DNA from 4 places in the Arthrobacter parietis genome. Region 2 is predicted to be linked to each of the others. Evidence: predicted binding sites of a transcription regulator. Region 2 holds the regulator's gene; each other region holds the start of a gene.
The links. The regulator LexA, encoded in region 2, represses DNA repair genes until DNA is damaged. The targets are predictions, from matches to a motif close to TCGAACANNTGTTCGA.

Region 1 (7,268 bases), on a different contig from region 2:
TAGTGCAACCACCGGCGAGATGATCGATGCTGGTCTGCTCGGCCTGGAAATTCATCACAGGGACAATCCTCCGGAGGGGCGGGAGGAGCTTCAACGCATCGCTGCCCGGCACAATCTGCTGGTGACGGGATCCAGTGACTACCACGGAACGGGCAAGCCGAACCGGCTGGGGGAGAACGTTACGAGTCCGGAGATGTTCGCACGCCTGGAGGAGATGGCGACCGGAAGCAGCGTCATCCGGTAGGGGGTGCCAACCATGGGCCGAGGCGCCGGGTCATCACGTCGATTGCCTGTTCATTGCTGTCCACGCAGACGAAGCGCCGCTCAAGTTTGCCTGCGACTGCGCCAAGCGTTCCGGAGCCCGCGAAGAAGTCCAGGACCCAGTCTCCCGGCCGGCTGCTGGCAGCCACCGCACGGCGAACCAGGCCCTCAGGCTTCTGGGTGGGATAGCCGGTCTTTTCCTTGCCCGTCGGGGAAACGATGGTGTGCCACCAGACGTCAGTGGGCAGCTTGCCGAGGGCGACCTTCTCCGGTGTGACGAGACCCGGCGCCATGTACGGCTCACGATCCACCTCGGCACTGTTGAAGTAGTACCCGGACGAGTCCTTCACGTACACCAGGATGTTGTCGTGTTTGGCGGGCCAGCGGCTCTTCGCGCGGGCACCGTAGTCGTAGGCCCAGATGATCTCGTTGAGGAAGCATTCGCGACCGAACAGGGCGTCCAGCATCACCTTGGCATAGTGCACTTCGCGGTAGTCCAGATGCACGTAGAGTGTTCCGTCCGTTGCCAGCAGCCGCCACGCCTCCGCCAGGCGGGGCGCAAGGAACTCCCAGTAGTCCTCGAACGCATCGTCGTAGCTCGCGAGCATGCCCTTGACGGTGGAGTAGCTGTGCCCCTTGAATCCGACGCGGTCCCCGGCTCCGGGCGCGCTGCGGACCATCGAGGTCTGCTGCCGGCGCTGAGCGCGGCCGGTATTGAACGGCGGATCCACGTAGATCATGGCGAAGGAGTTGTCCGGCAGCCGGGAAAGGTATTCCAGGTTGTCTGCCTGCACCACAAGGTTGGGTCCATCCGGCCGCCAGGCCGGATGGACCGGTGTTGCTTCCACGCTATTGATCAGCTGTCTGCAGCGGGCTTGGGGATCACTTCGCCGTTGCGCCGACGCGTACGGGACCGGTTGCGTTTGGGCCGCTCGGACCCTTCGGTCCGGTCCGCTTGCCTTGGACCGCTGTCCGCAGAGCGGTCCTCACCGGCTGAGCCGGATCCACCGGTACGACGACGACCGCCTGCCTTTTCATCGGAACCCCGCCGCCCGCTGTTGCCGCCGGAGCGCGCGCGGTCGTTTGTGCGGTTCTTTTTGCCGGTCTCGCCGAGATCCTCGAGCTTCTCGGCGTTGATGCCGGCCAGCTTCCGCTGCGCGCGGGGCAGCCGGCCCTTGGTGCCCTCGGGGATGTCAAGGTCCGTGTACAGGTGCGGTGATGAGGAGTAGGTTTCAACCGGTTCCGCCTGGTCGAGGCCGAGGGCCTTGTTGATCAGGCCCCAGCGCGGAACATCATCCCAGTCCACGAAGGTGACGGCGGTGCCCTTCTTGCCGGCTCGCCCCGTACGTCCCACGCGGTGCAGGTAGGCCTTCTCATCCTCCGGGCACTGGAAGTTGATGACGTGGGTGATGTCCTCTACGTCGATACCGCGGGCCGCAACCTCGGTGGCCACCAGGACATCGATTTTGTCACCGCGGAAGGCCCGCAAGGCCTGCTCGCGCGCTCCCTGGCCGAGGTCGCCGTGGATGGCGCCGGCCGCGAAGCCGCGGTCGATCAACTCCTCCGAAAGCTTGGCGGCCGTGCGCTTGGTCTTGGTGAAGATGATGGTGCGTCCGCGTCCGCGGGCCTGGAGGATGCGGGCGACCACCTCGTCCTTGTCCAGGTTGTGCGCACGGTAGATAACCTGGCGGATGTCCTTCTTGGTGGCGCCGTCGTCCTCGGGGTCAGCGGCGCGGATGTGCGTCGGGTGGGACATGTAGCGGCGCGCCATGGCAACGACCGGGCCGGGCATAGTGGCCGAGAACAGGAGCGTCTGGCGCACCGAGGGCGTTGCTGACATCAGGGTCTCGACGTCCGGGAGGAACCCAAGGTCCAGCATTTCGTCGGCTTCATCCAGCACCACGATGCGGACGTTCTTGAGCGACAGGATCTTCTGGCGGTACAGGTCGATCAGGCGTCCCGGTGTGCCCACCACAACTTCGGTTCCGCGCTTGAGGGCCTCGATCTGGGGCTCATACGCTCGGCCACCGTAAATGGTGACGATGCGGGCATTGCGCTTTGCCGCAGCCTTCGTCAGGTCAGCGGCAACCTGGACGGCAAGCTCACGCGTGGGTACGACGACAAGCGCCTGCGGAGCACCTGGCGCCGGAAGTTTGTCATAGCCGTCATCCGACGGGCCCACCACGCGCTGCAGCGCGGGCACGCCGAAACCGAGTGTCTTGCCTGTTCCAGTCTTGGCCTGGCCGATGATGTCGTGGCCGCCGAGGGCAATGGAGAGCGTCATGGCCTGAATGGGGAAGGGATGCACGATCCCCGCGTCCGCAAGGGCTTCGACGATATCGGGGCGGACATTGAAGTCAGCGAAGGTCTCAGGAGTTTCCTGATGCGGCTCTTCAGTGGTGACGAGGGTTTCTTCTACGAAGATTTCGTCGTCGCTGTTGTCTGCATGGAGGTGGTGGTTGTCTGTGGTCACTCTTACTACCGTTTCGATTAGGCACTGCCGCCGCGCAGGCTCAACGCCGGGCCCGAAAACAGGGGCCCGCTCGGAGCAGGACGAGGCAGGGCGTCCAGTGGAAGCCGATCGCGGGCTAACAACTGCGTCTCGGAAGCGGAACGTTCCGCTTCCGAGCTGGGAAGACTAAGATCGCGTAGGTATTGCGGGTCGATTGCAGGGAGGCCGCCTGTTCGTTGAACTGCGGCCCACCGCGTTCGGAAACTGAAACTAAGTTCTTAAGAACGACCGGGCATCCATTACTACGCGTTCAAGTCTACCCTGCCACACTTTCACTTTCCGACGGCGACTCCTCCTGCCGAACGCTCCGCACCAGTTCAAAGCGCAGTTCCCGCCGGGCGATATCAGCGGTGACCAACCTGACACGCACCTCATCGCCGGCCGTCATGACGCCGTCGCACCGTGCCTCGACCGCAGGGTCAGCGACCTGAATGACTCCGTGCGGCGCGCCGTTACCGTTGGCGGTGACCGACGCGTCCGGTAACGGCTTCGAGCCCGTGATGACGACGGCGTCGAACTCCTCGCCCACGCGGTTGCTCAGCAATGCTGCCTCCACGGCAGCGATCGCGCCGCTCTCCAGTCGTGAAGCCAGCTGATTCGAGGACGACATCAGAGCATTCAGTTCCGGAAGGGCATTCCGAACCCAGTCGGGAACATCCCTGCCGGCACACAGCGCTTCGCAGGTCACCAGGACAAATCTGTCCACCAGGCGCCTGAGAGGTGCGGTGGTGTGGGCATAGGGTGCGGCGATCGCCGCCTGCTCAACTGACTCGGGAATAGCGCCGTCGAACGATGTATAGCCGGCGCCGCGAAACAGTGACGCAGCAGCATGCATGAGTGAAAGCTGGCGCGGATCTGAGGTGTCGAGGCTGCGCAGGAATTCGCCGTAGGGGACGTTCGCGGGCCAGGAGCGCCCGAGCGCGCGGGCCTGGTGCCGGAACCGGGCAAGGGACGTCTCGTCAGGGGCCGGCATGGTGCGGAGTATCCCCACGCCTCCCTCGAGCATGATTTCGGCGGCCGCCATGCCCGTCATCAGCGAAAGCTGTGCGTTCCAGTCTTCAGACGCAAGGGGCGGGCGCGTGACGATGAAGTAGCGTTCGCCGTCGTGCGCGATTTCCTGCTCCGGAAGGTTCAGGCTTGCGCCGCCGCGCTCCTTCTCGAGTGCGATGCGCTTGGTTCCAATCTCCTTCAGGAGGGTCAGGTTCTCCGCGGCGCCGCCTGAGTCGAGGTCTTCCTGCACCTGGTCGTAGGTGAGTTGCGCACGGCTCCTGACCACAGCACGCCCGACGACGACGGACTCCACCTGTGCGGCCTCGTCCAGTTCGAACTCCCAGACGAAGGCGGACCGGTTCCTGCCCGGCAACAGGCTGGCTGCGTCCTCAGCGATTTTCTCCGGGTGGAGGGAGATGCGGCCGTCCGGTGCGTACATGGTCTGGCCGCGAAGGCGGGCTTCCGTGTCTATCGCACCGCCCGGTGCCACGAGGGCGGGAACATCCGCAATGGCGTACCAGACGCGGTAGCCGGATCCGGCGCGCTCCAGGTGAAAGGCTTGATCCAGATCGGTTGATCCGGGAGGGTCGACTGTGATGAAGCCGAGACCGGTGAGGTCACGTTCCGGCGGTACGAATGAGTCCACAGCAGCCTTCGCCTCCGCCAACACCTCAGGCGGGAAGTCGGCGCGCAGTTCCAGTTCCTGCCGGAGGCTTTCCAGCGCTGCGGTGAGCTGTACCTGGGAGTCCCGGTTGCTCAGATCCAGATGAGAATACGGCACAGTGCCCACCGTAGTACACAGTCAGCTGGAGCAGCGGAAGGAATCGGCGCGCGGGTACCCTTGTTCCCATGACTGCCTTGCATCCGCCTTCCCCGTCGAGCCCTTCGCCAGCATCCCCGGCGGAGAGGGCCGGCACCGGGTTGGGGCCGCTCAATCAGTTTGTTGTCGACCTGTTCGGCGTCATGGCTTATGGCGAGCTTTCGGCGTTTGAGCGCTTGTCCTCGGATGCTCGTTTCTCCCCGACCCTGCGGGACCGGGCTGCGCTGGGACGGCTTGCCGTGACGGAATTCGAGCACTTCGAGATGGTCAGCGCGCACCTTGCGGGCCTCGGTGTTGACGTTGAAGAGGCAATGCGGCCCTTTCAGGCATCGATCGACTCCTTCCACGAGCGGACCCGCCCGGCTGACTGGTACGAGTCGCTGATGAAGGCCTACGTCATTGACGCAATCTCCGGTGACTTCTACAGCGCGCTCGCTGAACACCTCGACGACGACACGCGGGAGATTATTGCCCGTATCCAGTCAACCGCCGAGCAGGGAGGTCTGCTGCAGCCACGGTTGAAATCAGCTCTTTCCGACGATCCCCGGCTCGCTTCGCGGCTTGCGCTGTGGGGACGCCGCCTGGTGGGGGAGGCGCTGACCCAGGCACAACGCGTGGGCATCGAACGCCAGTTCCTGGGCGGGCTCCTGTTCAAGGGCTCTTCTGCGGATCATGAACGGCAGACTGCCCAACTCTTTGCGCAACTCACCCGTAATCATTCGCGCCGTATGAGTTCGTTGGGGCTAACGGCCTGAGTGGAGCTACCCGCGACGTGGGGGTGTTCAGCGGTTGGCGATTCCTTCACTGGCATGTGGATAAGTTTGTTCCACTAGTCCTGCACATTGGTGGTTTTCGGTCGCGGTTAGTACACGTGTTCGATAAAATTTTGGTATGGCCGTCGCACTGCTCGAACCTCGCCCGGAGGATGCTTCCGTCCTGGGTGGAATGCGTTCGGACCTACAGGTCTTTGCGCAGCAGCTGGAATCGACATACCTGACGCTTAGCCCGCAGGAGGCCGCGGTGACCCTGGTGGAGGTCGAGCAGCTCTCCAACCTGGTCGATCACTTGCAGACTGTGGTTGCCCGTGCCGCTGAGGACCACCAACTCGCTACCGTTGACGCCCTAGATCCGTACAAGAACACTGCGGACTATTTGCGGGCGAAAATCGGTATCAGCCGCTCCGAAGCGAACCGCCGGTTACGGCTGGGTCACGACGTCCTGCCCGAGGTTCCCGGGCCGGGAGCCGCGCTCGTACCGGCCCTGGGTGTGCTGGCTGAAGCGACCAAGGTCGGTGCGCTCAGCAGCCGTGCTGCGACCATCATCCGCAACTCCGTACACCGGGTGTCCACTGTCGCGACCGGCCGTGAGCTGGATGCCATGGAAGAGCACCTGGTCCGCCAGGCCGTCGAGTCCGACGAAGACGTCCTACGGGCCCTCGCCCAACGCTGGGAAGACATCATCGACCAGGACGGCCAAGAGCCCACCGAAAAAACCCTCCGCGCACGCCAGGGTGTGTTCCTGCGCGGCAGACGCCACGGCCTGCACTTCATGGAAATCGGCGCCACCGACGAACAATACGAACACCTCATCACCGTCATGAACACCGCCACCAACCCCAGAACCCACAGCACCACTGGCAACGGAGACCGCACGACCGACGGAGACGGCACGACGGACCGCGGCAAAGAAGCTCTAACCAGTCCGGGCCAACCGACCCGTGAACAGAACCTGCTCGACGGACTCGTCTCAGCATGCCGGATCGCGCTAACAGGTGATGGTCTTCCAGCGACCGGAGGACACCGACCCCAGGTAATGGTCACCATCAACTACCGCGACCTCCTCAAAGACCTGACAAGCAGCGGACACGACGGGCACGGTGGACACGACGGGCATTCGGTCTTCGCCCAACAGATAAGCGCCCGCAGCATCCGCAAACTCGCCTGCGACGCCGACATCCTCCCGCTCGTCCTCGGCGGGAAGGGGCAGGTCTTGGACATTAGCCGTGCCCAACGTCTCTTCCCACCGCATCTGCGACGGGCGCTCGTGGCCAGGGACAAGGGGTGCGCGTTCCCCGACTGCACCACGCCCGCAACCTGGTGCGAAGCCCACCACATCATTCCCTGGGCTGCAGGCGGGACCACCAACATCAGCGACGGCGTGCTGCTCTGCACCCGACACCACCACCAGATCCATGAGGGAAATTGGACAGTCGAATCAGTCCACGGAATCCCCTGGTTCACACCACCCAAATACCTCGACCCGCAACGAACACCCAGACGCAACCGCTACTGGCAAGTAGAACAAGCCATCCACAACCACCTCGCGCGCTCTGACACCGGCACGAGCTCCAACGCAGAGCCACCCTGACCAACGGCACCGCCCCGGCGCCGGCGGTGCGGGCTGGCGCGGGCGCTGGTTGTGGGGGACACACCGGTTGCGGAGACTACAGCTAGGCGGGAAGTTGTGCCCGGAGCTTCGCCGCCGCTTCCTGCGGATCATCCGCCTCGGTAATGGCCCGGACCACGACCACTCGCGCCGCGCCAGCCGCCACCACCTCTTCTACGTTCAGCAGATCGATTCCGCCAATGGCAAACCAGGGCTTCAACGCCAAACCCTCACGGGCCCGGTCCGCCTCCAGCCGCGCAGCTTCGCGCACCAGTTCGAGGCCCACGGCGGTCCGCCCGG
Region 2 (7,268 bases):
CCACGTCAACCGCAGGGAGCAGTTCGAGGATGGGCGATTCGGTGAAGGGACTCATTCGCTTCCTTTGTTCTTAAGATTCGCGCCGGCGCAGTTGGACGGCTAAGGGGTCAGGGTGAGCAGGTACGCGGCGAGCAGCGCCAGGACGGCGAGAACGCCGAAGCTGATGGTGAGCGCGCGGGGCATCTGCTGGCGATGGAATGAAACGACGCCGCCGATCAGCAGCCCCGCCAGTCCCATGAGAATCAGGCTCCACATGGATCAGCGAAGGCTGCCGGTCCAGTTACGCAGCAACTGCGCACCGGCGTCGCCGGATTTTTCGGGGTGGAACTGCGTGGCGGAGAGTGGACCATTCTCCACCGCGGCAATGAACGGGCTGCCGTGCGTGGACCAGGTGACGAGCGGCGGCCGCATAGCCGGCTGGGTGACGTCGAAGTTCCATTCCTGCACACCGTAGGAGTGAACGAAGTAGAAGCGCTCTTCAGCAATGCCCTCGAAAAGCACCGACCCGGCGGGGGCGTCGACGGTGTTCCAGCCCATGTGCGGCACAACTTCCGCCTTGAGCCGTTCGACCGTACCTGGCCACTCCCCCATGCCCTGGGTCCGTACGCCGTGTTCCACGCCCTCCTCGAACAGGATCTGCAACCCGACGCAGATTCCGAGGACGGGGCGACCGCCGGCAACACGACGGCCGATCATGCGCAGCGCGTCAACCTCTTTCAAGCCCTGCATGACGGCGGCAAACGCTCCCACACCGGGCACGACGAGCCCGTCGGCGTTGAGGACATCATCAGCCGCTGAACTCAGCGTGACTTCAGCGCCGACGTGTTCCAGTGCCCGCACCGCCGAACGAATGTTCCCGGAACCATAGTCGAGAACCGTCACTTTCGGCGCACTCATAGCGCTCCCTTGGTGGAAGGGATTCCGCTCACCCGTGGGTCCGGTTCAACCGCGGCGCGCAGGGCGCGGGCGAAAGCCTTGAACTGGGCCTCGACGATGTGGTGCGGATCCCGGCCGCCAAGGACCGTCATATGCAGGCAAATCTGGGCGTGCAGGGTGATCGCCTCGAAGACATGGCGCGTCAGGGACCCCGTGAAATGTCCGCCGATGAGGTGGTACTCCTGGCCTGTGGGTTCACCCGAGTGAACCAGATAGGGGCGCCCGGAAATGTCGACGACGGCATTGGCGAGAGCTTCGTCCAGGGGCACAGTTGCCTCACCAAACCTCCGGATACCTGCCTTGTTGCCGAGAGCCTCGCGCAGAACCTCACCGAATGTGATTGCTACATCCTCCACAGTGTGGTGGACATCGATGTGGGTGTCGCCGGTGGCCCTCACGGTGAGATCGATCAATGAGTGCTTCGCCAGGGCCGTCAGCATGTGGTCGTAGAACGGCACGGACGTGCTGATCTCCGAGCGCCCGGTGCCGTCTAGATCGACCTCGACGAACACCGACGACTCACTCGTGGTCCGCTCACGTCGGGCAGCGCGATTGGCAGTAGCTTCCGCGGTCATGGATGGTCCTTACGGTTGTTTCGGCAGCGAGACGGGCGGCGGGCCCGCATGTGCGTCCCGGTCCAGTTTAGGAGACACGCGGCCGGATCAAAGATTCGAGGGCTTTCAGGAAGGTTGTGGTCTCTTCCTGCGTTCCGGCGGTCACCCGAAGGTGGCCCGGAATCCCGACGTCCCGGATAAGCACCCCGGCATCAAGCAGGTCCTGCCAGACGGCGCCCGGATCATCGAGCCCTCCGAACAGCACAAAATTGGAGTCCGAAGGTGCAACGGGCAGACCCATCCCCGTCAGCCCGGACACAATGCGGTCTCTTTGCCGCTTGATCTCATCCACGTTGGCGAGCAGCTTCGCCGAATGGGTCAGCGCCGCGACAGCCGTGGCCTGCGTAATCGCCGACAGGTGGTACGGGAGACGCACGAGCCGAAGCGCATCCGCAATTTCCGGCGCTGCGGCCAAGTACCCGAGACGGGCTCCGGCCAGCGCAAAGGCTTTACTCATGGTGCGCGAGACGATAAGCCGTTCCCTGCCGGGCAGGAGCTCCAGCGCACTCGGAGTGCCGGAGTGGGAAAACTCTGCATACGCCTCGTCCACAATGACGATTGCCTGCGCCGCTTCGCCTGCATCGTAGACCTCGGAAACCACCTCCAGGGGAAGCGCTGTGCCGGTCGGGTTGTTCGGGCTGCACAGGAAGACAATGTTTGCGCCCGTGGCGGCTACCTCGCTGGCGGTGGTACGAGCGTCCAGGTCGAAGGATTCATCCCTCGAACCTGTCAGGTATCCAGTACCGGTGGAGCCTGCGAGCAGCGGATACATCGAGTAGGTGGGAGGAAATCCCAACGCAGTCCGGCCCGGTCCGCCGAACGCGAGGAGGACGTGCTGCAAAACCTCATTGGATCCATTCGCCGCCCAGATGTTGTCCGCGGTGAGTCCGTGCCCTAGGTACGTGGCGAGATGTTCGCGAAGCACGGTGAACTCCCGGTCAGGGTAGCGATTCAGCCCCGCCACGGCGCCCTCGACTGCTTCAACAATTGCACTGCGAACATCCTCCGGAACGCCATGGGTGTTCTCATTGACGTTCAGCAGAATGGGCACATCGATCTGGGGCGCACCGTATGGTCGAAGGCCGCGCAGATTCTCGCGGATCGGCAGTCTGTTAAGGCGTTCTAGCGGATCGGTCACCATGAGAGTTTAAGGCCGCCCCATCCGCCACGAAGAATTCCGCTGAAGCCGGGCGAACTGTTACGAGCCAACCTGTGAAGAATCAGCGCGCCTACCGCTGTGCGGAAGCAGATCCGCTCCTTATGGATTTCCAACCGGAATATGAAGCGACTGCCCGGCCTGCACGGTCGACGAGCCTAGAACATTCAGTTCGACGATTTCCTCAACGACGGCTCGCGGATCACGTTCCGGCGCGTACTCGGCAGCAAGAGCCCAGAGTGTCTCCCCCGATGCAACACTGACCCGGACAGTGTCCGTGAGGTCACCGCCGGCTGTCGCTGCCTGCGCCTGGGAGGTGAAGAACGAAGCAACCACCAGCAGTACGGCAACAAGCAATGCGACCGGAATTGCCACCAGAACCACCCAGCCGCGACGGGTGAGATGAAGGCGCGGCGCCGCAGCCGGCCCGTTATTCTCACGGTCCTCTGGGTGAAGTACGGAAGCTGATCCTGCGATATGGAGCGTAGACATGGCGTCCACCTTTCTCGTTGTGTGGATCTCCCACAGCTTTGTTCGAAGCTGTGTTCTATTCCTCTGCACTTATTATTAGCACTTGTAAACTAATATTGTCGAGACTCACTCGAACAAATGTTTGAAAACGCGTCCCGCTTCCCCTAGCGTTCCTGGTAAGGGTGACGGTCCGGCTGCTTCACAAACCAGCTCATCACCCGCCACTGACAAAAATGGTTGGCGAGCCGGCAGTCCGGGCCCGGCCGGAGGAAGGGATGCATCTCGTGGCAGATCTCAGTGCGGCAAAGGACATGGCAGAGGTGCCTTCGCCCGATGCGAAGCGCGGACGCGGAAGGCCGCGCGGCAGGGCCATGCCAAAGGGAATGACAGCACGTCAGACAAAAATTCTTGAGACAATTCAGCGCAGCGTAGCTGCGCACGGCTACCCGCCCTCAATGCGCGAGATCGGTGACACCGTAGGTCTTGCGAGTCTGTCCAGCGTCACGCACCAGCTTTCACAGCTGGAACGCATGGGTTACATCCGCCGCGATCCCAAGCGCCCGCGAGCGATGGAAATCCTGCTTCCTCTCACGCTCGGTGACAGCACACCGCGTGCGCTGCCCTCCTCCGCCGAAAGAGAGGAACCTGCGCGGGCATCGTCGGCCGTCGACGCGGCAATGGTCCCGCTGGTCGGACGGATTGCAGCCGGAGGTCCTATTCTGGCGGATCAGGTTGTTGAGGATGTCATGCCACTGCCCCGGCAGCTCGTCGGGCACGGCGATCTGTTCATGCTGCGTGTTTCAGGTGACTCCATGATTGATGCAGCGATCTGCGACGGAGACTGGGTAGTGGTCCGCCAGCAGAGCACAGCCGAGAACGGCGATGTGGTGGCAGCACTCCTCGATGATGAGGCCACAGTGAAGACCTTCCGGCAGCGTGACGGTCACACCTGGCTTCTGCCGCAGAACACCAATTACGAGCCGATACTCGGTGACCACGCCACCATCATGGGCAAAGTTGTCTCGGTGATGCGTGCGCTCTGACCGAGGCGCGCGGCATGGTGCTAGGCGCGCTGCGTCTCAGCGAGCCGGGAGAGGACCCCGAGCGCCGTTGCGCGGTCCGTCGTCGACCAAAACGGCGGTAGCGCAGCCCTGAGGAAGCCGCCGTAGCCCGCGGTTGCCAGCCGGGAGTCCAGTACTGCCACCATGCCTCGATCATCGTGGGAGCGGATGAGACGGCCGGCTCCCTGCGCAAGACGAACGGCGGCATGGGTAGCGGAAACATTCATGAATCCGTTGCCTCCGGCCTTTGCGACAGCTCGGGTCCGCGCAGTCATGAGCGGATCATCAGGTCGGGGAAACGGTATGCGGTCGATGGTGACAAGCCGGCAGGCAGTTCCAGGCACATCGACGCCCTGCCACAGCGACATAGTGCCGAACAGGCAGGTGTCGGGCTCCTCTGAAAACTGCTTCACCAGCGCGGACATGGAAGATTCACCCTGACAGAGAATCTCAACGTCGAGCCGGTCCCTCAACGCGTCAGCAGCGTCCTCCGCCGCACGCCGCGAAGAGAACAGTCCCAGCGCTCCTCCGCGGGAGGCTTTGATGAGCGCCTCCAGCTCATCCAGTTGTTCCCCGGAAGTCCCGCGGCCCGGTTTGGGCAGGTCCTTGGCAACGTACAGGACACCCTGTCGGGGGTAGTCGAATGGGCTGCCAACGTCCACGCCGGTCCATGACGGCGCTCCCTCGCCCGTCAAACCGAGGGACCCGGCAACCGGTCCGAACTCCGAGCCGATTGCGAGCGTAGCTGACGTGAGCACAACCGTGTGGTCCTCGAACAATCCCCGCCTCAGACGCCCGGCAACCGACAGCGGCGCAATGCTGATCGTGGCAGGCGAGGAGTCATCAGCTGCGGAGTAACCGGAGCCCGGTGTAAAGGTACTTGGCCGACTCGACCAGAGCACTTCGCCCGCGCCACCTGCGGCGACCATCCGTTCGGACAATTCGAGCAATACCAACAGCCGTGAGCGTGCCATCTGGCGGCCACCGTCTGCCGACTGGGAGGACCCGTCGGAACTCGATTCGGACAGCGCGAGTCGGCATGACTCCCGCAATTGCACGAGCGCGAGTTCCTGCAACTCGTCGAGTCCCCCAGCCATCAGACCCGTGGGCTGAGCGTCGAACGCGTTCTCGAAGGCATCCTGTGCGGCCGCCAATGTGTCCGTGTTGGAACCGAGATGGCGCCTCGCCGCTGAGGCCGCAGCGCCGATCAGTGCTCCTGACAGTTGCCCAGACACCGCAGACGTGACGCGGTCGTGTAGCTCGTGCGCCTCGTCAATGACCACTACGTCGTGCTCCGGAAGGACCGCCAGCCCCTCGAAAGCGTTGATCGCCAGCAGCGCATGGTTGGTGATGACAATGTCCGCTTTTCCTGCCCTCTCCCGTGCGCGCTCGCTGAAGCATTCCTCAGCAACGGGACACTTCTGCGCACCAAGGCACTCCATGCTGGACACCGATACCTGGCGCCAGGCCCGGTCGCTGACACCGGGAAGGAGTTCGTCCCGGTCCCCGGTCTCCGTTTCTTCCGCCCATTCCCGCAACCGCACGATTTCGCGTCCGAGCGGGGTGGAAGGTCCTGCCGCAGGATGCGGCGCCGCGGTGTCACCGTCGAGTGAGAAGAGGGCTCCCGAATCATCCTCGTCGGGGAAACCTCCTGCCGTCTTATGCCGGCAGACATAGTTCCCCCGGCCTTTCAGAAGCGCTACGTCGACCGGCCGAGGAAGCGAACCACGCAGGGTCTCGAGAAGTCTCGGCAGATCGCGGTTGACGATCTGGGACTGAAGGGCAAGGGTGGCCGTCGAGACGATCGAGGTTGTGTCACCCTTCACGGCATGCGCGATGAGCGGAAGCAGATAGGCCAGTGACTTCCCTGTTCCGGTTCCGGCCTGCACCAACAGGTGTGTGCCGTTGCCGATTGCTTCCTCGACCTGGCGTACCATTTCATGCTGCCCGCTACGCTGCTGCCCGCCCATCGCCGCTACGACGTCATCAAGCAGTCGAAGGGGACTGATGCTTCCCTCAGCCATGCGTGACGAACGGCTCCAGTTCTGCCGCCAGACCTTCCCTGACCATCACATCTACCCGAGTGCCGTCCTCCACATGCTCCAGGCCGAGGATCTCTGCGTCCGGCTGATGCAGTCGGCTCACGATGTCTCCGCGCTGGTAGGGCACGAGCAGAGTCAGTTTCACGCTTGGACGCGGGATGGACTGGCTGATCAGTTCCAGCAGCTCCTCGATCCCCTGACCTGTGCGGGCGGAAACAATTGCATGGCGGGGTTCGCGCTGCCTGAGGCGTTCAAGCACAAACGGATCTGCCGCGTCGGCCTTGTTCAGGACGACGATCTCAGGCACTTTGCGTGCGTCGACTTCCGTCAGGACGTCGCGGACCGCTGTGATCTGCCCCTCCGGATCCGGATGGGATGCGTCCACAACGTGGAGGATCAGGTCCGCATCAGCAACTTCCTCGAGCGTCGAACGGAACGCCTCGACGAGCTGGGTGGGGAGCGACCGGACAAAACCGACGGTGTCAGCAAGAGTGAACTCGAGTCCGTCAGGCGTCTGTGCCCGGCGGATGGTGGGGTCCAGGGTCGCGAACAGCGCGTTCTCCACCAGCACGCCCGCATCGGTCAACCGATTGAGGAGAGACGACTTTCCGGCGTTCGTGTACCCGGCAATTGCCACTGATGGAACCTCATGACGACGACGGTTGGCGCGCTTGGTCTCGCGTGCGGGCTTCATGCCCGCGATTTCGCGCCGCAGCTTGGCCATCCGCGTGCGGATCTTCCGCCTGTCGAGTTCGATCTTGGTTTCACCCGGCCCGCGTGAACCCATACCGGCACCGGCGCCGCCAACCTGGCCGCCAGCCTGACGGGACATCGAATCGCCCCAGCCGCGCAGCCGCGGAAGGAGGTACTCAAGCTGCGCAAGCTCGACCTGCGCTTTGCCTTCACGGGACTTTGCATGCTGGGCAAAGATGTCCAGGATGAGCGCCGTGCGGTCGATGACCTTCACCTTGACGATGTCCTCAAGCCC
Region 3 (7,268 bases), on a different contig from region 2:
GTCTCGACCACGTGGATGATCCGAACCAGCTCATGTATGAGGAGACCCGGGAGCTGACCACCCTCGCAGACGGGGATCTTGCCGGTCTGGCGAAGCTCGGCGCAGGGCCGTGTGTGCCGGAGCTCTAAGACCCTTGACGCCAGCTCACCGCGGCTCCACAGTGGGCCAATGACCGTTCCGTTCCAGTCAGGCCCCGCCGAACTCCAACATCCCCGATTCGCGCGTGCCTATGCCCGGGCTGTGGAGGGAATGAACCGCAGGGGCGCCGATGAACACCGCCGCGCGCTCCTGGCGGACTTGACCGGTGTCGTGGTCGAGATCGGTGCCGGTGAGGGATCGAATTTCGCACACTATCCGCGCACGGTCACCGAGGTTCTGGCGGTCGAACCGGACGATCACCTCAGGTCCATCGCCATCCGCCGGGCGTCCGGTGCGCCGGTTCCCGTTCGAGTGGTCACCGGCACGGCCGAAAGCATTCCGGCTGAGGATGGCAGTGCGGACGCTGTTGTCGCGAGCCTCGTACTGTGCAGCGTGCCGGACCAGGGCGTTGCACTGGCTGAAGCGCGCAGGGTGCTGCGCCCGGGCGGGATTCTGGCCTTCTACGAGCACGTCCGCTCGGACCGGAAAGTCCTCGCTGCCCTCGAGGACGTGATGACACCCCTGTGGCAACGAGCTGCCGGCGGCTGCCACCCCAACCGGGACACGCTGCAAGCAATCAGCGCCGCCGGCTTCGACATCAGGGACAACAAGCGCTTCGGGTTCTCGGTTCAGCCGTTGGCCCCGCGCGTTGCGCACATCCTCGGTCACGCGGTTGCCCCTTGAGCAGGAGTTCCGGGACCCTGCGAGCGCCGGTCCGGGCCGAATCTACAACGGCGGTTCAAGCCCCACCAGCGCAACCGCCAACCCGTACGCAGCGCCCATGACCACCAGTTCACCGGCCGCCAGCCTTCCGAAATCGGCACAGCTGAATGTGGTTCCCGCAAGCAGACGACGGCGGTGCAACGCCCCGAACCCGATCAGCCCTCCCAGCGCAACCACTTTCAACAACAGCACCAGGCCATACAGGGAACCAGGCAGCGCCGTCAGGTCCGGCACCCGCACCAGCGCGCTCACTACACCGCTGATAGTGACCACCGCTGCGCAGATCAGCGCGAGGCGGCTGAACCGCTTCACCACGGCATGCAGCACCTCAACCCGGTACAGCGCCAGCCATCCGAGACCCGCAAGCCCACCGACCCACACCGATGCTGCCGCAATGTGCCCGGTCATGCTGAACATCGCGAGACCGTGCCCCGACTCGGAAGCGGCGTGTCCGCCGAGGGCCAGCGTAGTGGTGCCCGCAACGGCCAGGAACAGGGCCATTCTCAATGCAGTTGAGGTCCGAGCAAACCACGCCATGACAGCGCTGGCCAGCAGGAATCCGATCTGCGCAATCAACGCACGCCCCGACGCGAGCTGATCCAGAAAGACCCCGAAGTCCGCGAACCCTGCCCCCTGCAACGGTCCCTCGCCCAGCACGTCGAAGTAGGTCCAGAGCAGGAACAACCCACAAACGACGACGGCGGCCAGCGCCGCCACACTCCCCCGCCTCCCGAGCCGCACGGCTAAGGGGGCGAGAACTTCCGAACCGGCGTCGTCGCCTTGGGGGTTGCCTGCGGGTAACAGGACGCCAACGCACAACAGTGCAATCGCCGTCAGGCTCGTGAGGTGCACCAGCACGCGCACCAGCGGCAAAGTCCAGCCGACAAAGTTGGCGGTGCCGTCGTCGTCGGACAGTCCGAAAAGTGCCAGCGGAATCAATGCCGCCACCAACACGGCCACCGAAATGGCGCTGAGGAAATGTCGGGAGGGCACACCGACAGCGTGCGCTGTTCGAGGGAACACCTGCATCCCAGCCTTCCGGACGGTCAGTACGCCTCAGCATCGGCACTGCTCAGAGACGGTCCTCCGATCCTAAGCCAGCGTGCGGCCTAGGATCGGCAGTGGGCCCCGCCGTGGACCGGCGAAAGGACCCCGCCGCTGATCGATCCCAGCGACGGGGTCCTCCTGCTCTGCTCAGGTCATCCGGTGACGGCGGTCAGCTCGTTCGGAGTCTGCTTCAGTTCACCGGTTCCGGTGATTTCCCCGGATTCCACATCAACTGCATGGATGGAGTTGGTTGACGGGTCGGTGATGTAGGCAGTGTGGTCTTCGACGAAGACGGTTGGTCGCGGTTGCTGCCATTCGAGCGGTTCCTCCCACTCCCCAATCACCGGGAAACTGTTGGTCACCTCGGCGGTCTCAGGGTCAATCACGTGCAGCGAGCCGTCCGTGCCCAGGACCAGCCCTTCACCATGCGGACCGCGGGCCAGTGACCGGAAGCTGTAACTCGTGCCGAGGTCGACCAGCGTGAGGTCCTTAGTCTCGGTGTTGATCAGCGAGATCGTGTCGGGGCGCTCAAGTTCGGCGTCGGGATCCTGCTTGTAATCGCCAAGTGTGATGACCGATTCCTCAGACCCTGCCTGATTGCCGATCCGCCCGTACTCGGTGGGGCTGTCGAGCTTGGTGATCTTGCCGTCAGCGTAGATAAGGACGCCGGTCTGGCAACCGATCACCACGGCTTCCCCTGCGGCCGTCGCCTCACCGTGTACACCCGGGCAATCCTCGTTACGGGCGATCTCCTTGCCGTCTTCGTCGAAGACCACAATGCCGGGGCGTTCTTCCTCGTTGCTGAGCGTCAGCACCAGTTCACCGCTGGAAAGCTCGACGGCGACACCATGGTGCGCTTCCTCCGTCGAGTAGGTCTCGACTTCCGGCTGGCCTTCGGCGAGGTCACTGGATTCGAAGACTGTCACCTCGCCGGTTCCGTCGCTGAAGAGGATGGTCTTGCCGTCGTGGCGGACCACGTGACCGGGCTTGCTCGTGGGAAAGGCGATGTCCGTCATCACCGGTTCCTCAGCGTGGGAGGTGCCGCCGTCGGTCCAGGCTCCGGTGTCGAGCACTTCGAAGCCTTCGGCGGTCGAGATGATGACGTGGCGTCCATCGCCGGCCGGATTGATCCGGTTGAAGCCCTCCATCGGGAAGTCGCCCAGCACCTCGAAAGTGTCTCCGTCGAGCACCTGGATGCCGCCGTCGTATGTGGTGACTACGCGAGGGGTGGGTTCAGCAACGGTTACTGCGGCGTCGGCTGCACGAACGACGCGCTCAGGGGCTCAAGTAACCATTCCATCGCGACTCATCCTATATTGATAATGAGAATGATTCGCACATAAGGAGAAATGATGGTGATTGTGAGCGGCGTTCGATACGCCTATCAGGGCAGGCGCGCGCTTGGGGAGGTGTCTCTCGCGCTCGAGCGAGGGGTGCACACCGTGGTCACGGGCACCAACGGCTCAGGAAAGTCGACATTGCTGGCGTTGGTTGCCGGCGCGCTGAAGCCGCAGTCCGGATCGGTGACCCTCACCACCAGCCGCCGGCCGGCCTTTGTCATCCAGCACACGCGGACCTCGGAGATCCTTCCCTGTACGGTGCGTCAGACGGTCGAGATGGGACGGTGGCCTCATCGTTCCTGGCTGTTGCCGCTTGGTCCGCAAAATCGCCGTATCGGGCGGGATGCCATGGAACGCTTGGGGATTTCGGGCCTCGCTGATCGGCAACTCGCCGGGCTTTCCGGCGGGCAACGTCAGCGTGCGCTTATTGCGCAGGGGCTGGCGCAGGAATCGGACATCCTGATCCTTGACGAGCCCACGGCCGGCTTGGACAGTGCGGCACACCGGCTCATCCGCTTGGCGGTCGACGAGGAACTGCTGCGTGGCGTGACCGTCATCGAATCGAGCCACTCGCCCGAGGACATCGAGCGAGCGGAGCGGGTAGTCACACTCGAGGCGGCCTCGTCATCTCCGATACAGGATCGATGTTCCGTCCGGCGATCAGCGCTACCCTGACTTCGTGACCGTTGTTATTGACCATGCCACCGCGAACGACGCCGGCCCCCTCGCCACCCTGGCTGCCGTCACCTTCCCGCTCGCTTGTCCACCGACGTCGCACCCCGACGACATTGCACACTTCATCGCATCAGAGCTTTCCGAGGAACGGTTCACCCAGCACATAGCGGACCCTGACAAGATCTTGCTATGCCTGCGGGAGGACGGCCACCTTCTTGCCTGGAGCACGTTGGTCAAAGGACTTCCCAAGGACGAGCAAGTGCGGTCTTCTCTCTCGCTTTTCCCGACCATCGAGCTGAGCAAGTTCTATGTGCACCCGTCGCATCATGGACAGGGTTCCTCGTCGCACCTCATGGAAGCGTCACTGGAGATCGCGGCGAAGGGAACCGGCGCCAAGGGAATCTGGCTCGGCACGAATGACCGCAATGCCCGTGCAGTCCGATTTTATGAGAAGCACGGATTCACCCGCGTGGGGGCAAAGACGTTTCAGCTTGGACGGAACGTGGAAACGGACTTCGTGCTGGAGCGTGCGTTGGGCTGAGTGCGGTTTGGCAGGATTGTGCCAGTCGAGCGGCGTGCGGCTTGAGCAGGGGTGCCTACCCCCACGCCGGGGTGTGGATAAGTCCGTTTGACTTGTCCTGCACATTGGTGGTTTTCGGTCGCGGTTAGTACACGTGTTCGATAAAATTTTGGGTATGGCCGTCGCACTGCTCGAACCCCGCCCGGAGGACACGTCTCTCCTGGGTGGGATGCGGTCCGGCTTACTGGCTTACGTGCGGGATCTCGAGTCCAACTACCTGACGCTTCGGCCTGAGGAGGCCGCGGCAACGCTGGTCGAGGTTGAGCAGCTCTCCAACCTGGTCGACCACTTGCAGACTGTGGTTGCCCGTGCCGCTGAGGACCACCAACTCGCTACCGTTGACGCCCTAGATCCGTACAAGAACACTGCGGACTATTTGCGGGCGAAAATCGGTATCAGCCGCTCCGAAGCGAACCGCCGGTTACGCCTCGGACATGACGTCCTGCCCGAGGTTCCCGGGCCAGGAGCCGCGCTCGTACCTGCCTTGGGTGTGCTGGCTGAAGCGACCAAGGTCGGTGCGCTCAGCAGCCGTGCTGCGACCATCATCCGCAACTCCGTGCACCGGGTCTCCACTGTCGCGACCGGCCGTGAGCTGGATGCCATGGAAGAGCACCTGGTCCGCCAGGCCGTCGAGTCCGACGAAGACGTCCTGCGGGCCCTCGCCCAACGCTGGGAAGACATCATCGACCAGGACGGCACCGAACCCACCGAAAAAACCCTCCGCGCACGCCAGGGTGTGTTCCTGCGCGGTAGGCGCCACGGCCTGCACTTCATGGAAATCGGCGCCACCGACGAACAATACGAACACCTCATCACCGTCATGAACACCGCCACCAACCCCAGAACCCACAGCATCACTGGCGAGGCCGACGGAGACCGCACGACCGACGGAGACGGCACGACGGACCGCGGCAAAGAAGCTCTAACCAGTCCGGGCCAACCGACCCGTGAACAGAACCTCCTCGACGGACTCGTCTCAGCATGCCGGATCGCGCTAACAGGTGATGGCCTTCCAGCGACCGGAGGACACCGACCCCAGGTAATGGTCACCATCAACTACCGCGACCTCCTCAATGACCTGACAGGCAGCGGACACAGCGGACACAGCGGACACAGCGGACATGACGGGCATTCGGTCTTCGCCCAACAGATAAGTGCCCGCAGCATCCGCAAACTCGCCTGCGATGCCGACATCCTCCCGCTCGTCCTCGGCGGCAAGGGTCAGGTCTTGGACATCGGCCGTGCCCAACGTCTCTTCCCACCGCACCTCCGGCGGGCGCTCGTGGCCAGGGACAAAGGCTGCGCGTTCCCCGACTGCACCACACCCGCAACCTGGTGCGAAGCCCACCACATCATCCCCTGGGCTGCAGGCGGAACCACCAACATCCACGACGGCGTGCTGCTCTGCACCCGACACCACCACCAGATCCACGAAGGAAACTGGACAGTCGAATCAGTCCACGGAATCCCCTGGTTCAGACCACCGACATACCTCGACCCGCAACGAACACCCAAACGCAACCGCTACTGGCAAGTAGAACAAGCCATCCACGACCAACTTGCAGACACGGTCAGTCACGTGTCCACGAGCATCGGCACGGCACCACCCTGATCAGCGGAAATGCCGCCGTAGCCGGCGTCTTAGCGAGCGCAGCACCGCCAAGTCAACTGTGCCCCGAGCGCGTGGCAGAGGTGACAGAACCGCGAGCGCACGTGGCAGGCGTCGATTCCAGATCAGGCGGCCCTCGGATCCCGCTCCCCCATCAGGCAGTTTTCAAGTCCGAGTCCGGATCAGTGAGCACAGCCCGGTCCACAGCCCTGCCGCTCCGGATGAGATCCTGAATTTCCTCCTGCACGTCCCACACATTGACGTTCATGCCGGCTACCACCCGGTCCTCGCGGAGCCAGAAGGCAACAAATTCGCGATCTTCGAGGCTGCCCCGGACCACCACGTCCGCATCTTTTGTCAGGGCACCGTAGCCGGAATACTCCATGCCCAGATCGAACTGGTCTGTGTAGAAGTACGGAATGTCGTCCAGCACAGCGTCTCGGCCGAGCATCGACTGTGCGGCCACTTTCCCGCCGCTAATAGCGTTTGCCCAATGCTCACTGCGGGCATACTGGCCCGTGACAGGATGCAGCGCGCTGGCCACATCCCCAGCTGCAAAGATGCCCTCGGCACTGGTCCGCAGCCCCGAATCGACCTGAATACCGTTCCCGATGGTAAGCCCGGCTTCCTCTGCAAGCGCCGTCTGCGGCACCACGCCAATGGCGATCACAACAAGATCCGCGGACAAGGTTTCACCCGCATCGGTCACTACTGCAGTGACACGGCCTGCATCGTCACCCCTGATCTCTTTCGCCGAAGCCGGCAGCCTGAACTGAACACCAGCTTCAATATGGCGATCCATGAAGACGGTGCCAAGCCTGGGACCGATCGCCGCACTCATCGGGACCTCTTCCAACCCGAGCAAGGTGACCTCATTGCCAAGTTCCCGTGCAGTTGCGGCAACCTCCATACCGATCCAGCCGGAACCGATAAGCACGAGGTGACGGCCACCTCCTGCCAACTCTAAGTGAAGACGCTGACTATCCGTTTTCGTACGGAAGTAGTACACCCCTTGGAGATCGGTACCTGGCAGGTTCAGCTGACGGGGAACAGCGCCCGTAGCGAGCAGGAGCCGACCATAGGAAAGCGAACGGCCGCTCGACAAAGCAACAGTACGGGCGGTGGGATCCACACTGACCGCCTCATCCGAGGTGAG
Region 4 (7,268 bases), on a different contig from region 2:
CAGCGCCGCCATTGCCGCAACCGACATCTTCCAGGTGCGGAAGTAGATCGCCATCAGCGCCGCGGCGAGAGCCACAAAGACAACCAGACCGATGATCGCCTGGCGGCTGACATCCTCTCCCCAGGTGGGCCCCACGAAGTTGGACGTGACGTCTTCCTCCGTGACGTTATAGGCGCCGATCAGCCCATCACGCACGCTCAGGGTTTGGTCATCGCTGAGTCGTTCCGTCTGGATACGCATGGTTTCCGGGGCAATGTTGGTTACCCGCGGAACCGCTTCCGGCACCACCTCGGTGACGGCTTGTTCGCCCGCGGCGACGGAAGTGTCCTGCACATTCGAGACGGTGAATTCTGACCCACCGCGGAAGTCGATGCCCAGGTTGAACCCACCCTTGATCACCGGAACCAGCAGCGAGAGCAAGATCGCCACACCGGCGATCATGAACCACAGGTTGCGCTTTCCAACGAAGGGATAGGACCGCTTGCCGGAATACAGTTCGTTTCCGAATTCGGCAAAACTGAACCGGCTCATCGGTTGTCCCCTTCCTTGGTTCCGCGTGCTTGCGCACTGACGGTCTTTTGTTCTTCAACGGCCTTCTGCTGTTCAGCCAGGCGCCGTTCAGCAATAGTCATGCGCCGCTCAGCTTCACCCGCAGCGGCCTTGTTCCGGCCGCGCAGTTCAACTGCGGGCCGCTCTACCGGCTTGTGCCGCACCCGGCCGGCTCCGCGGTACAGCGGAAGCACGCCGAGTCGCGAGGGATCAAGCCCGGACCAGCGGTGACCCTCGCCGAAGAACCGGGTCATGGCGAGCAGTCGCATTACCGGGTGGGTGAACAGGAACACGACAACGAGGTCGGCGATTGCCGTCAATCCAAGCGTGAACGCGAAACCGCGCACGTTTCCGACGGCCACGAAATACAGCACGACGGCGGCGAGAAGGTTCATGGCCTTGGACGCCAGTACGGTTCGCTTGGCACGCCGCCACCCGTTCTCGACAGCCGGGACCAGACCACGGCCGTCACGGAGCTCATCCCTGATGCGTTCGAAGTACACAATGAATGAGTCTGCTGTCTGACCGATTGCGACAATCAGCCCCGCTACACCGGCGAGGGATAGCCGATAGTTTTCTGTCCAGCCGAGGATGCAGATTGCCAGGTAGGTAAGCACCCCGGCCACCACGAGCGAGGCGATCGTCACCAGGCCGAGCATCCGGTACTGGAAGAGCGAGTACACAGCGACGAGAACCAGCCCGATCACGCCGGCGATCAGACCGAGTCGCAATTGGTCGGCTCCGAGCGTGGCGGAGATCTGCTGTTCACTCTGAATTTCGAAGCTGATGGGCAAAGCACCGTACTTCAGCTGCTCTGCGAGAGCTGCTGCCGATTCCTCCGTGAAGCTGCCGCTGATCTGCGGACGCCCGTCAGGAATCACTGCGTTGGTGGTGGGAGCTGAAACAATAACGCCGTCCAGCACGATGGCGAACTGGTTCCGTGGATCTCCCGGACCGATGGCGAACAACCGCTCGGTTACTTCGCGGAAGGTCTCGGTACCCTCCTCGTTGAAGTCGATGTTGACGACCCACTCATTCAGGGTCTGGCCCTGGGCACTGCGCGCCATGCCGTAATCGGCTGACTCGATCTCAGTGCCGCGAACCTCGACCGGACCGAGGATGTACTTCCCCTGTGTGTCCGGCTCGCAGGCAACCATCGGCTGGTCGGCGGGAGCCGGCTCGACTGCAGGCTCAAGTGCCTCCGGACTGGTGCAGTCAGTCGACTCGAACTCCTGCAGAAGCTCGGGGGTTATCCAGTTGGGATCGCTGGCACCAGTCGGTTCGGCACTCGGAGTGGGAAGCTGGTCTTCGGGCGTCGGCGTCTCAGCCGCCGGGGCAAGCCCAGGGCCTCCGAAAAGCACGGGCCGGAACTCCATCTGGGCCGATGCCTGGATCAGTTCCCGCGTCTCCGGTTCAGGGATGCCCGGGAGCGCGACAATGACGTTCTGTCCCGACTGCGTGCTGATCTCGGCCTCGGCGACACCGCTGCCGTCGACGCGCTGCCGGATGATCTCGACCGCCTGGTCAAGCTGTTCGGGGGTTATTTCCTCGCTGCTGCCCTGTACCTCGGGTGCGAGGATCATCTGGGTACCGCCCTCGAGGTCGAGGGCGAGCTTCGGTGCCCAGCTGGCGTTACTCCACAGCGAGCCTCCGCCGAGCAGCAAGGCGAGGAGTGCAAAGACTACGCCGAGCCATACGAGGGTACGTTTGGCGGCGGAGCCTGGGCCGGTTCGTGCCATGGTGCGTGAATCCTTTGGGTGTTGGAATTCGAGACGTGACGGGCCGAAGGAGTACGGCCGTGTCGCAGGTTACTGGTCTTTGTCGTTTCGGTCGCGCGCGTTTTCCCTGTTCAGCCGCTCGGCTGACTCTTCCGGTGTCTCTTCGCGAAGCGGGCGGTCAGCATCGCTGAGCGGGTCCGTCAGTGAGGAGGCGTCGTCGGGAACGCTGTGCTCTTCCTCGACCACCGGTTCCGGGGCGACCACCTTGCTCAGGGTCTGGGAGTGAACGGTCGCGGTAACACCCGGGGAAAGCTCGATAAGGGCCTTGTTGTTGTCCTCGTCGAGGGAAACGATGGTGCCGAAGAGACCGAAGTTGGTCATGACCTCGGTACCCGGGACCATCTGGGTGCGCTGCTCCGCGACCTGCTTTTTCATCTTCCGCTGCTTGCGGAACATGGTGAAGATCAGAAAGGCGAGAGCCAACGGGAGGAGCAGGCTGAAGATGTCAAACCCGCCACCCGTCTGCTCGGTGGTCTGGGCAACTACATTTGCGAGCACAGAGAAGATCCGTTCCTATATTTGGTCAGCACAGTCGGCTGCGGTGCAGGTGATTCCGACGCTGAAGTTCCGCGGCTGCGCGCGGTCCGCGGGAGCACTGCCTGACTATTAAGCCAGCAGTGTTTCCAAAGCTTTGACCGTGCGCTGCGCCACACGTCAGAACAGTCTACGGGGAATGGGCCTCAACTTTCGCACTAGCCGCTGTTGCGGCTCCATTCCGTTTCGCTCCCGAGCGCCATTTCGACCCCGGAAACGGGATCATCCTCGTAGACCGGGAAAAGTCCTTCGGGCATGGCTGCTGCGATTGATGCAGGCATGACCAGACCCAGATGTTCCCACGCAGCTGCTGTGGCGATTCGCCCGCGCGGCGTTCTGCCGAGCATCCCCTCGCGCACGAGATACGGCTCGGCGACCGTTTCCACGGTCTCGGGTTCTTCCCCTACTGCAATGGCCAGAGTGGACAGTCCCACCGGCCCTCCATTGAACTTTGTCACAAGCGCCGTCAGCACAGACCGGTCGAGGCGGTCGAGTCCTTTGGCGTCAACCTCGTACATATCCAGAGCGGATCCGGCGCACCGTGCATCGATGACGTCCACGCCGTTCACAAGTGCCCAGTCACGAACGCGCCGGAGGAGGCGGTTCGCGATTCTGGGGGTGCCGCGGGAACGTCCGGCTACCTCAGCAAAGGCTGCGGAGTTGACCCGCATGTCCATCATCATGGCCGAGCGCCGGAGAACGAGCTCAAGCTCCGCCGTGGAGTAGAACTCGAGATGGCCGGTGAATCCAAACCGGTCGCGCAGCGGACCCGGCAGCAGCCCGGCGCGGGTGGTGGCGCCGACCAGGGTGAAAGGTGGCAGATCCAGCGGAATCGCTGTTGCGCCCGGCCCTTTGCCCACGATGATGTCTACCCGGAAGTCCTCCATTGCCATGTACAGCATTTCTTCCGCAGGGCGCGACATGCGGTGGATCTCGTCGAGAAAGAGCACCTCCCCCTCGGTCAGCGAGGACAAGATAGCGGCGAGGTCTCCGGCATGCTGGATGGCGGGGCCTGAACTGATGCGGAGGGGCGCATTCATCTCCGCGGCGATGATCATCGCCAGGGTGGTCTTTCCGAGCCCGGGAGGTCCGGAAAGGAGAACATGGTCCGCGCTGCGGCCACGCATCCGGGATGCTTCGAGGACGAGGGACAGCTGGCGGCGCACTCTTGCCTGACCGACGAAATCATCCAGGTTCTTCGGCCGCAGGGCTGCCTCGACCGCCCGGTCCTCCGGATCCACGGCCGGCGAGACAAGGGGCTGTTCCTGATCTGTCATCAGTTCACCGAAGCCCGTGCCGAGCTGCGGGCGCCATCCTGGCCCAGCCGGCGCAGTGTGAGCTTCAGGATCGAACCGACATCCCCAGATGCCGCAATCTCTGGAGAATCCTTCACTGCGGCGTCGATGGCTGAGCCGGCGTCCTTTTCCGACCAGCCCAGACCCATCATCGCGGCGAGAACCTGTGACTGCCAGGCGCCGGAAGCTGTAGTTGGGGTATCCGTCTCAAGCGGAATGAGTTTGTCAGCGAGTTCAAGCACAATGCGTCGCGCGCCCTTGGGGCCGATCCCCGGCACCTTGCTGAATGCTTTGTCATCCCCGGACGATGCGGCGGTGCGGATGGCCGCCGGGGCGTACACCGCGAGCACCGCCAGCGCCAACCGTGGGCCTACGCCGCTGACGCCCAGCAGTGTCTCGAACACCTCACGCTCGTCGGCATCCGTGAATCCGAACAGGGTCATGGAATCCTCGCGGACTATCAGCGAGGTGTTGAGTCTGGCCTGGTTGCCAAGCCGGAGGGTGGAAAGAGTCTGGGGCGTTGCCTGTACCTGCATTCCGAACCCGTTGACGTCGAGTACGGCCGAGTGCAGGCCCACATGGCTTACGGTCCCGGTCAGAGAACTGATCATGCGCTGGGCTCCAGATGCTGAGAATCGAAACGAATATCACCGAACATATCTACGAATCAGCGTACGTCCCGGCGCGGACTATCCGGCGCCGCCACACCGATGTACTCCGGCACGCAGACTACCCGGGAGTAGGTTCATCGCCGTTGACGCGCCTTCGCTTCCGCTTCCGCCCACAGCCGTTGGGCTGCGGTCTGGCCAACCCCACCCTGGCTTCGGGCTGAGGACGTAGTTCCGGTTCGCCAGGCGTGCGTGATGGCAAGTGCCAGTGCATCAGCGGCGTCGGCAGGGGTGGGCGGCGTTGCGAGGCGAAGGATTTTCGTCACCATCTTGGTCACTGCGGCCTTGTCAGACTGGCCGTTACCCGTCACTGCCGCCTTGACCTCGGTCGGTGTGTGAAGCGCTACCGGAATGCCCCGCCTCGCCGCCGCCGCTATCACCACGCCCGAAGCCTGAGCGGTACCCATGACGGTGCTGACGTTGAGCTGGCTGAAAACGCGTTCGACGGCGAGCACCGCCGGTGAGTGCGTGTCCAGCCACACATCCACTGACTCGGCGATCATCAGCAGGCGGCGATCGAGGCTGTGGTCAGCCGGCGTACCGACCACACCGACCGCCACCAGAGTGGCGCGCCGGTTCGGTTCGACATCGACCACGGCAAGTCCGCAGCGGGTCAACCCCGGGTCAACACCCATGACCCGCAGTGTCACGGGTGTCCCCCAAGATGGGCGGAGCGGAAACTAATCGTCGCTCTCCAGCTCAGCGAGCACGTCATCGCCGAGCTCCGCATTCGAGTACACGTTCTGGACGTCGTCGAGCTCTTCGAGCGCGTCCACGAGCTTGAGGAACTTGCGTGCGGCGTCCGCATCGAGTTCAACCTGCATCGACGGGACAAACTCGACCTCGTCGGTCTCGTATTCGATACCGGCTTCTTCGAGACCCGCGACGACCGCGCGGAGGTCTGTGGGCTCGGAGTGAACGTCGAATGATTCACCCGACTCCTTCACCTCTTCAGCGCCTGCGTCCAGGACTGCCATCAGGACATCATCCTCCGACAAGTCTTTCTTCGGCAGGGAGACTACGCCTTTGCGCGCGAACAGGTAGGCGACCGATCCGGGATCAGCAATTGATCCACCGTTTCGGGTAATGGCGACCCGGACCTCCGAGGCTGCACGGTTCTTGTTGTCCGTGAGGCATTCGATGAGCAGCGCCGAACCCTGGGGTCCGCGCGCTTCATAAATGATCTCTGAGTAGTCGACGACTTCGCCGGTGAGCCCAGCGCCGCGCTTGACCGCCCGGTTGATGTTGTCGATGGGAACGGACGTCTTCTTGGCCTTCTGCACGGCAAGCTCAAGGGCCGGATTGCCCGCCAGGTCAGCGCCGCCGGCGCGGGCCGCCACCTCGATATTCTTGATCAGCTTCGCGAAAGACTTGGCGCGCTTGGCGTCAATCACGGCCTTCTTGTGTTTGGTGGTAGCCCATTTAGAGTGCCCCGACATGCTCTGCCCTTCTTTGTGCGATCAACGATAGGAAAAGCTCATGGATGCGATGCTCACCGGTCACTTCCGGGTGGAAGCTCGTGGCGAGCAGGTTTCCTGAGCGAACTGCAACAATCCTAGCGACCGGCTGTGCCCTGGCACTGTCACGCCCAGTGTGGGCACCGTGCTCGGCGGGCGGCGTATCCGGTGCCTCGACCTGTGCGAGGACCTTCACCGACTCCCCTACCTTCTCCACCCACGGGGCCCTGATGAACACCGCGTGGACGTCGGAGCCGTTCCCAGGCAGTTCCTCAAACGGGAGGTCCGTCTCGAAGGACTCGCGCTGCCTGCCGAAGGCGTTGCGGCGGACCACGATATCCAGGCCCCCGATGGTCTGCTGGGGATTGCCCGCCAGGTCAACGGAGGGATCAGCAATGGTGTCCGCGAGCATGATCATTCCCGCACAGGACCCGTAGACCGGGAACCCTTCGCGGATGAGTTCGCGCAGCGGTTCGGCGAGCCCGAACGCGCGGGTCAGCTTGTCCATGGTGGTCGACTCCCCGCCGGGGATGATAACGCCCTCGACCTGCTCCAGCTCGCTGGGGCGCCGGACGGCTGACGCCTCTCCGCCCAAGGATTTGATCACCCGGATGTGCTCGCGTACGTCGCCCTGCACTGCGAGAACGCCAACGCGCAGGGCGGCACCGCCAAGGGAAATGGTGGAAGTCACCGACCCAGTCTAGTTTGGCGCTGGGACTGTCGGGCGCCATACCGGGTAGGCAACGAAAGCGCGATAAGTTAGACACCATGTCTGGTCTGTCTACCTTGAGCGTGCCCCTGGGCAAAACAGTTCGGGCGCTCACGCGTCTGCGCGGCGGTGGTTCGGCGTTTCCCGGTCTGGTCGTCGAACGAATCGATCCAGGCTTCATGGCGCGGGCGCTGCGAAACCTGCCCAAGGGCATCATCGTCGTCAGCGGCACCAACGGGAAGACCACCACCACCAAGATGGTGGTCGAACTCCTTGAG

Region 1: ABFX19_RS00400 (HNH endonuclease signature motif containing protein) is a predicted target of LexA. The motif match lies at 5,447-5,462, and genes of this name have one in related genera.
Region 3: ABFX19_RS13870 (HNH endonuclease signature motif containing protein) is a predicted target of LexA. The motif match lies at 4,590-4,605, and genes of this name have one in related genera.
Region 4: ruvA (Holliday junction branch migration protein RuvA) is a predicted target of LexA. The motif match lies at 4,807-4,822, and genes of this name have one in related genera.

What each region holds. Positions count from the first base shown of each region.
Region 1 is NZ_BAAAON010000001.1:94,494-101,761, reverse strand. It holds gene ABFX19_RS00425 (PHP domain-containing protein) at 1-244, shown strand, start outside; gene ABFX19_RS00420 (DNA-methyltransferase) at 234-1,118, opposite strand; gene ABFX19_RS00415 (DEAD/DEAH box helicase) at 1,118-2,734, opposite strand; gene ABFX19_RS00410 (RNB domain-containing ribonuclease) at 3,030-4,544, opposite strand; gene ABFX19_RS00405 (ferritin-like fold-containing protein) at 4,613-5,338, shown strand; gene ABFX19_RS00400 (HNH endonuclease signature motif containing protein) at 5,475-6,950, shown strand; gene thiE (thiamine phosphate synthase) at 7,033-7,268, opposite strand, start outside.
Region 2 is NZ_BAAAON010000010.1:252,965-260,232, reverse strand. It holds gene priA (bifunctional 1-(5-phosphoribosyl)-5-((5-phosphoribosylamino)methylideneamino)imidazole-4-carboxamide isomerase/phosphoribosylanthranilate isomerase PriA) at 1-55, opposite strand, end outside; gene ABFX19_RS15885 (hypothetical protein) at 100-255, opposite strand; gene hisH (imidazole glycerol phosphate synthase subunit HisH) at 259-897, opposite strand; gene hisB (imidazoleglycerol-phosphate dehydratase HisB) at 894-1,511, opposite strand; gene ABFX19_RS15870 (histidinol-phosphate transaminase) at 1,579-2,688, opposite strand; gene ABFX19_RS15865 (LysM peptidoglycan-binding domain-containing protein) at 2,809-3,198, opposite strand; gene lexA (transcriptional repressor LexA) at 3,489-4,220, shown strand; gene ABFX19_RS15855 (ATP-dependent DNA helicase) at 4,241-6,262, opposite strand; gene hflX (GTPase HflX) at 6,255-7,268, opposite strand, start outside.
Region 3 is NZ_BAAAON010000003.1:368,646-375,913, forward strand. It holds gene ABFX19_RS13840 (matrixin family metalloprotease) at 1-128, shown strand, start outside; gene ABFX19_RS13845 (class I SAM-dependent methyltransferase) at 169-822, shown strand; gene ABFX19_RS13850 (copper resistance D family protein) at 865-1,854, opposite strand; partial or broken gene aztD (zinc metallochaperone AztD) at 2,061-3,116, opposite strand; gene aztA (zinc ABC transporter ATP-binding protein AztA) at 3,270-3,923, shown strand; gene ABFX19_RS13865 (GNAT family N-acetyltransferase) at 3,928-4,464, shown strand; gene ABFX19_RS13870 (HNH endonuclease signature motif containing protein) at 4,619-6,115, shown strand; gene ABFX19_RS13875 (NAD(P)/FAD-dependent oxidoreductase) at 6,267-7,268, opposite strand, start outside.
Region 4 is NZ_BAAAON010000002.1:630,606-637,873, forward strand. It holds gene secF (protein translocase subunit SecF) at 1-531, opposite strand, end outside; gene secD (protein translocase subunit SecD) at 528-2,288, opposite strand; gene ABFX19_RS11125 (preprotein translocase subunit YajC) at 2,358-2,825, opposite strand; gene ruvB (Holliday junction branch migration DNA helicase RuvB) at 3,020-4,138, opposite strand; gene ruvA (Holliday junction branch migration protein RuvA) at 4,138-4,767, opposite strand; gene ruvC (crossover junction endodeoxyribonuclease RuvC) at 4,902-5,474, opposite strand; gene ABFX19_RS11145 (YebC/PmpR family DNA-binding transcriptional regulator) at 5,505-6,263, opposite strand; gene pdxT (pyridoxal 5'-phosphate synthase glutaminase subunit PdxT) at 6,247-6,972, opposite strand; gene ABFX19_RS11155 (MurT ligase domain-containing protein) at 7,059-7,268, shown strand, end outside.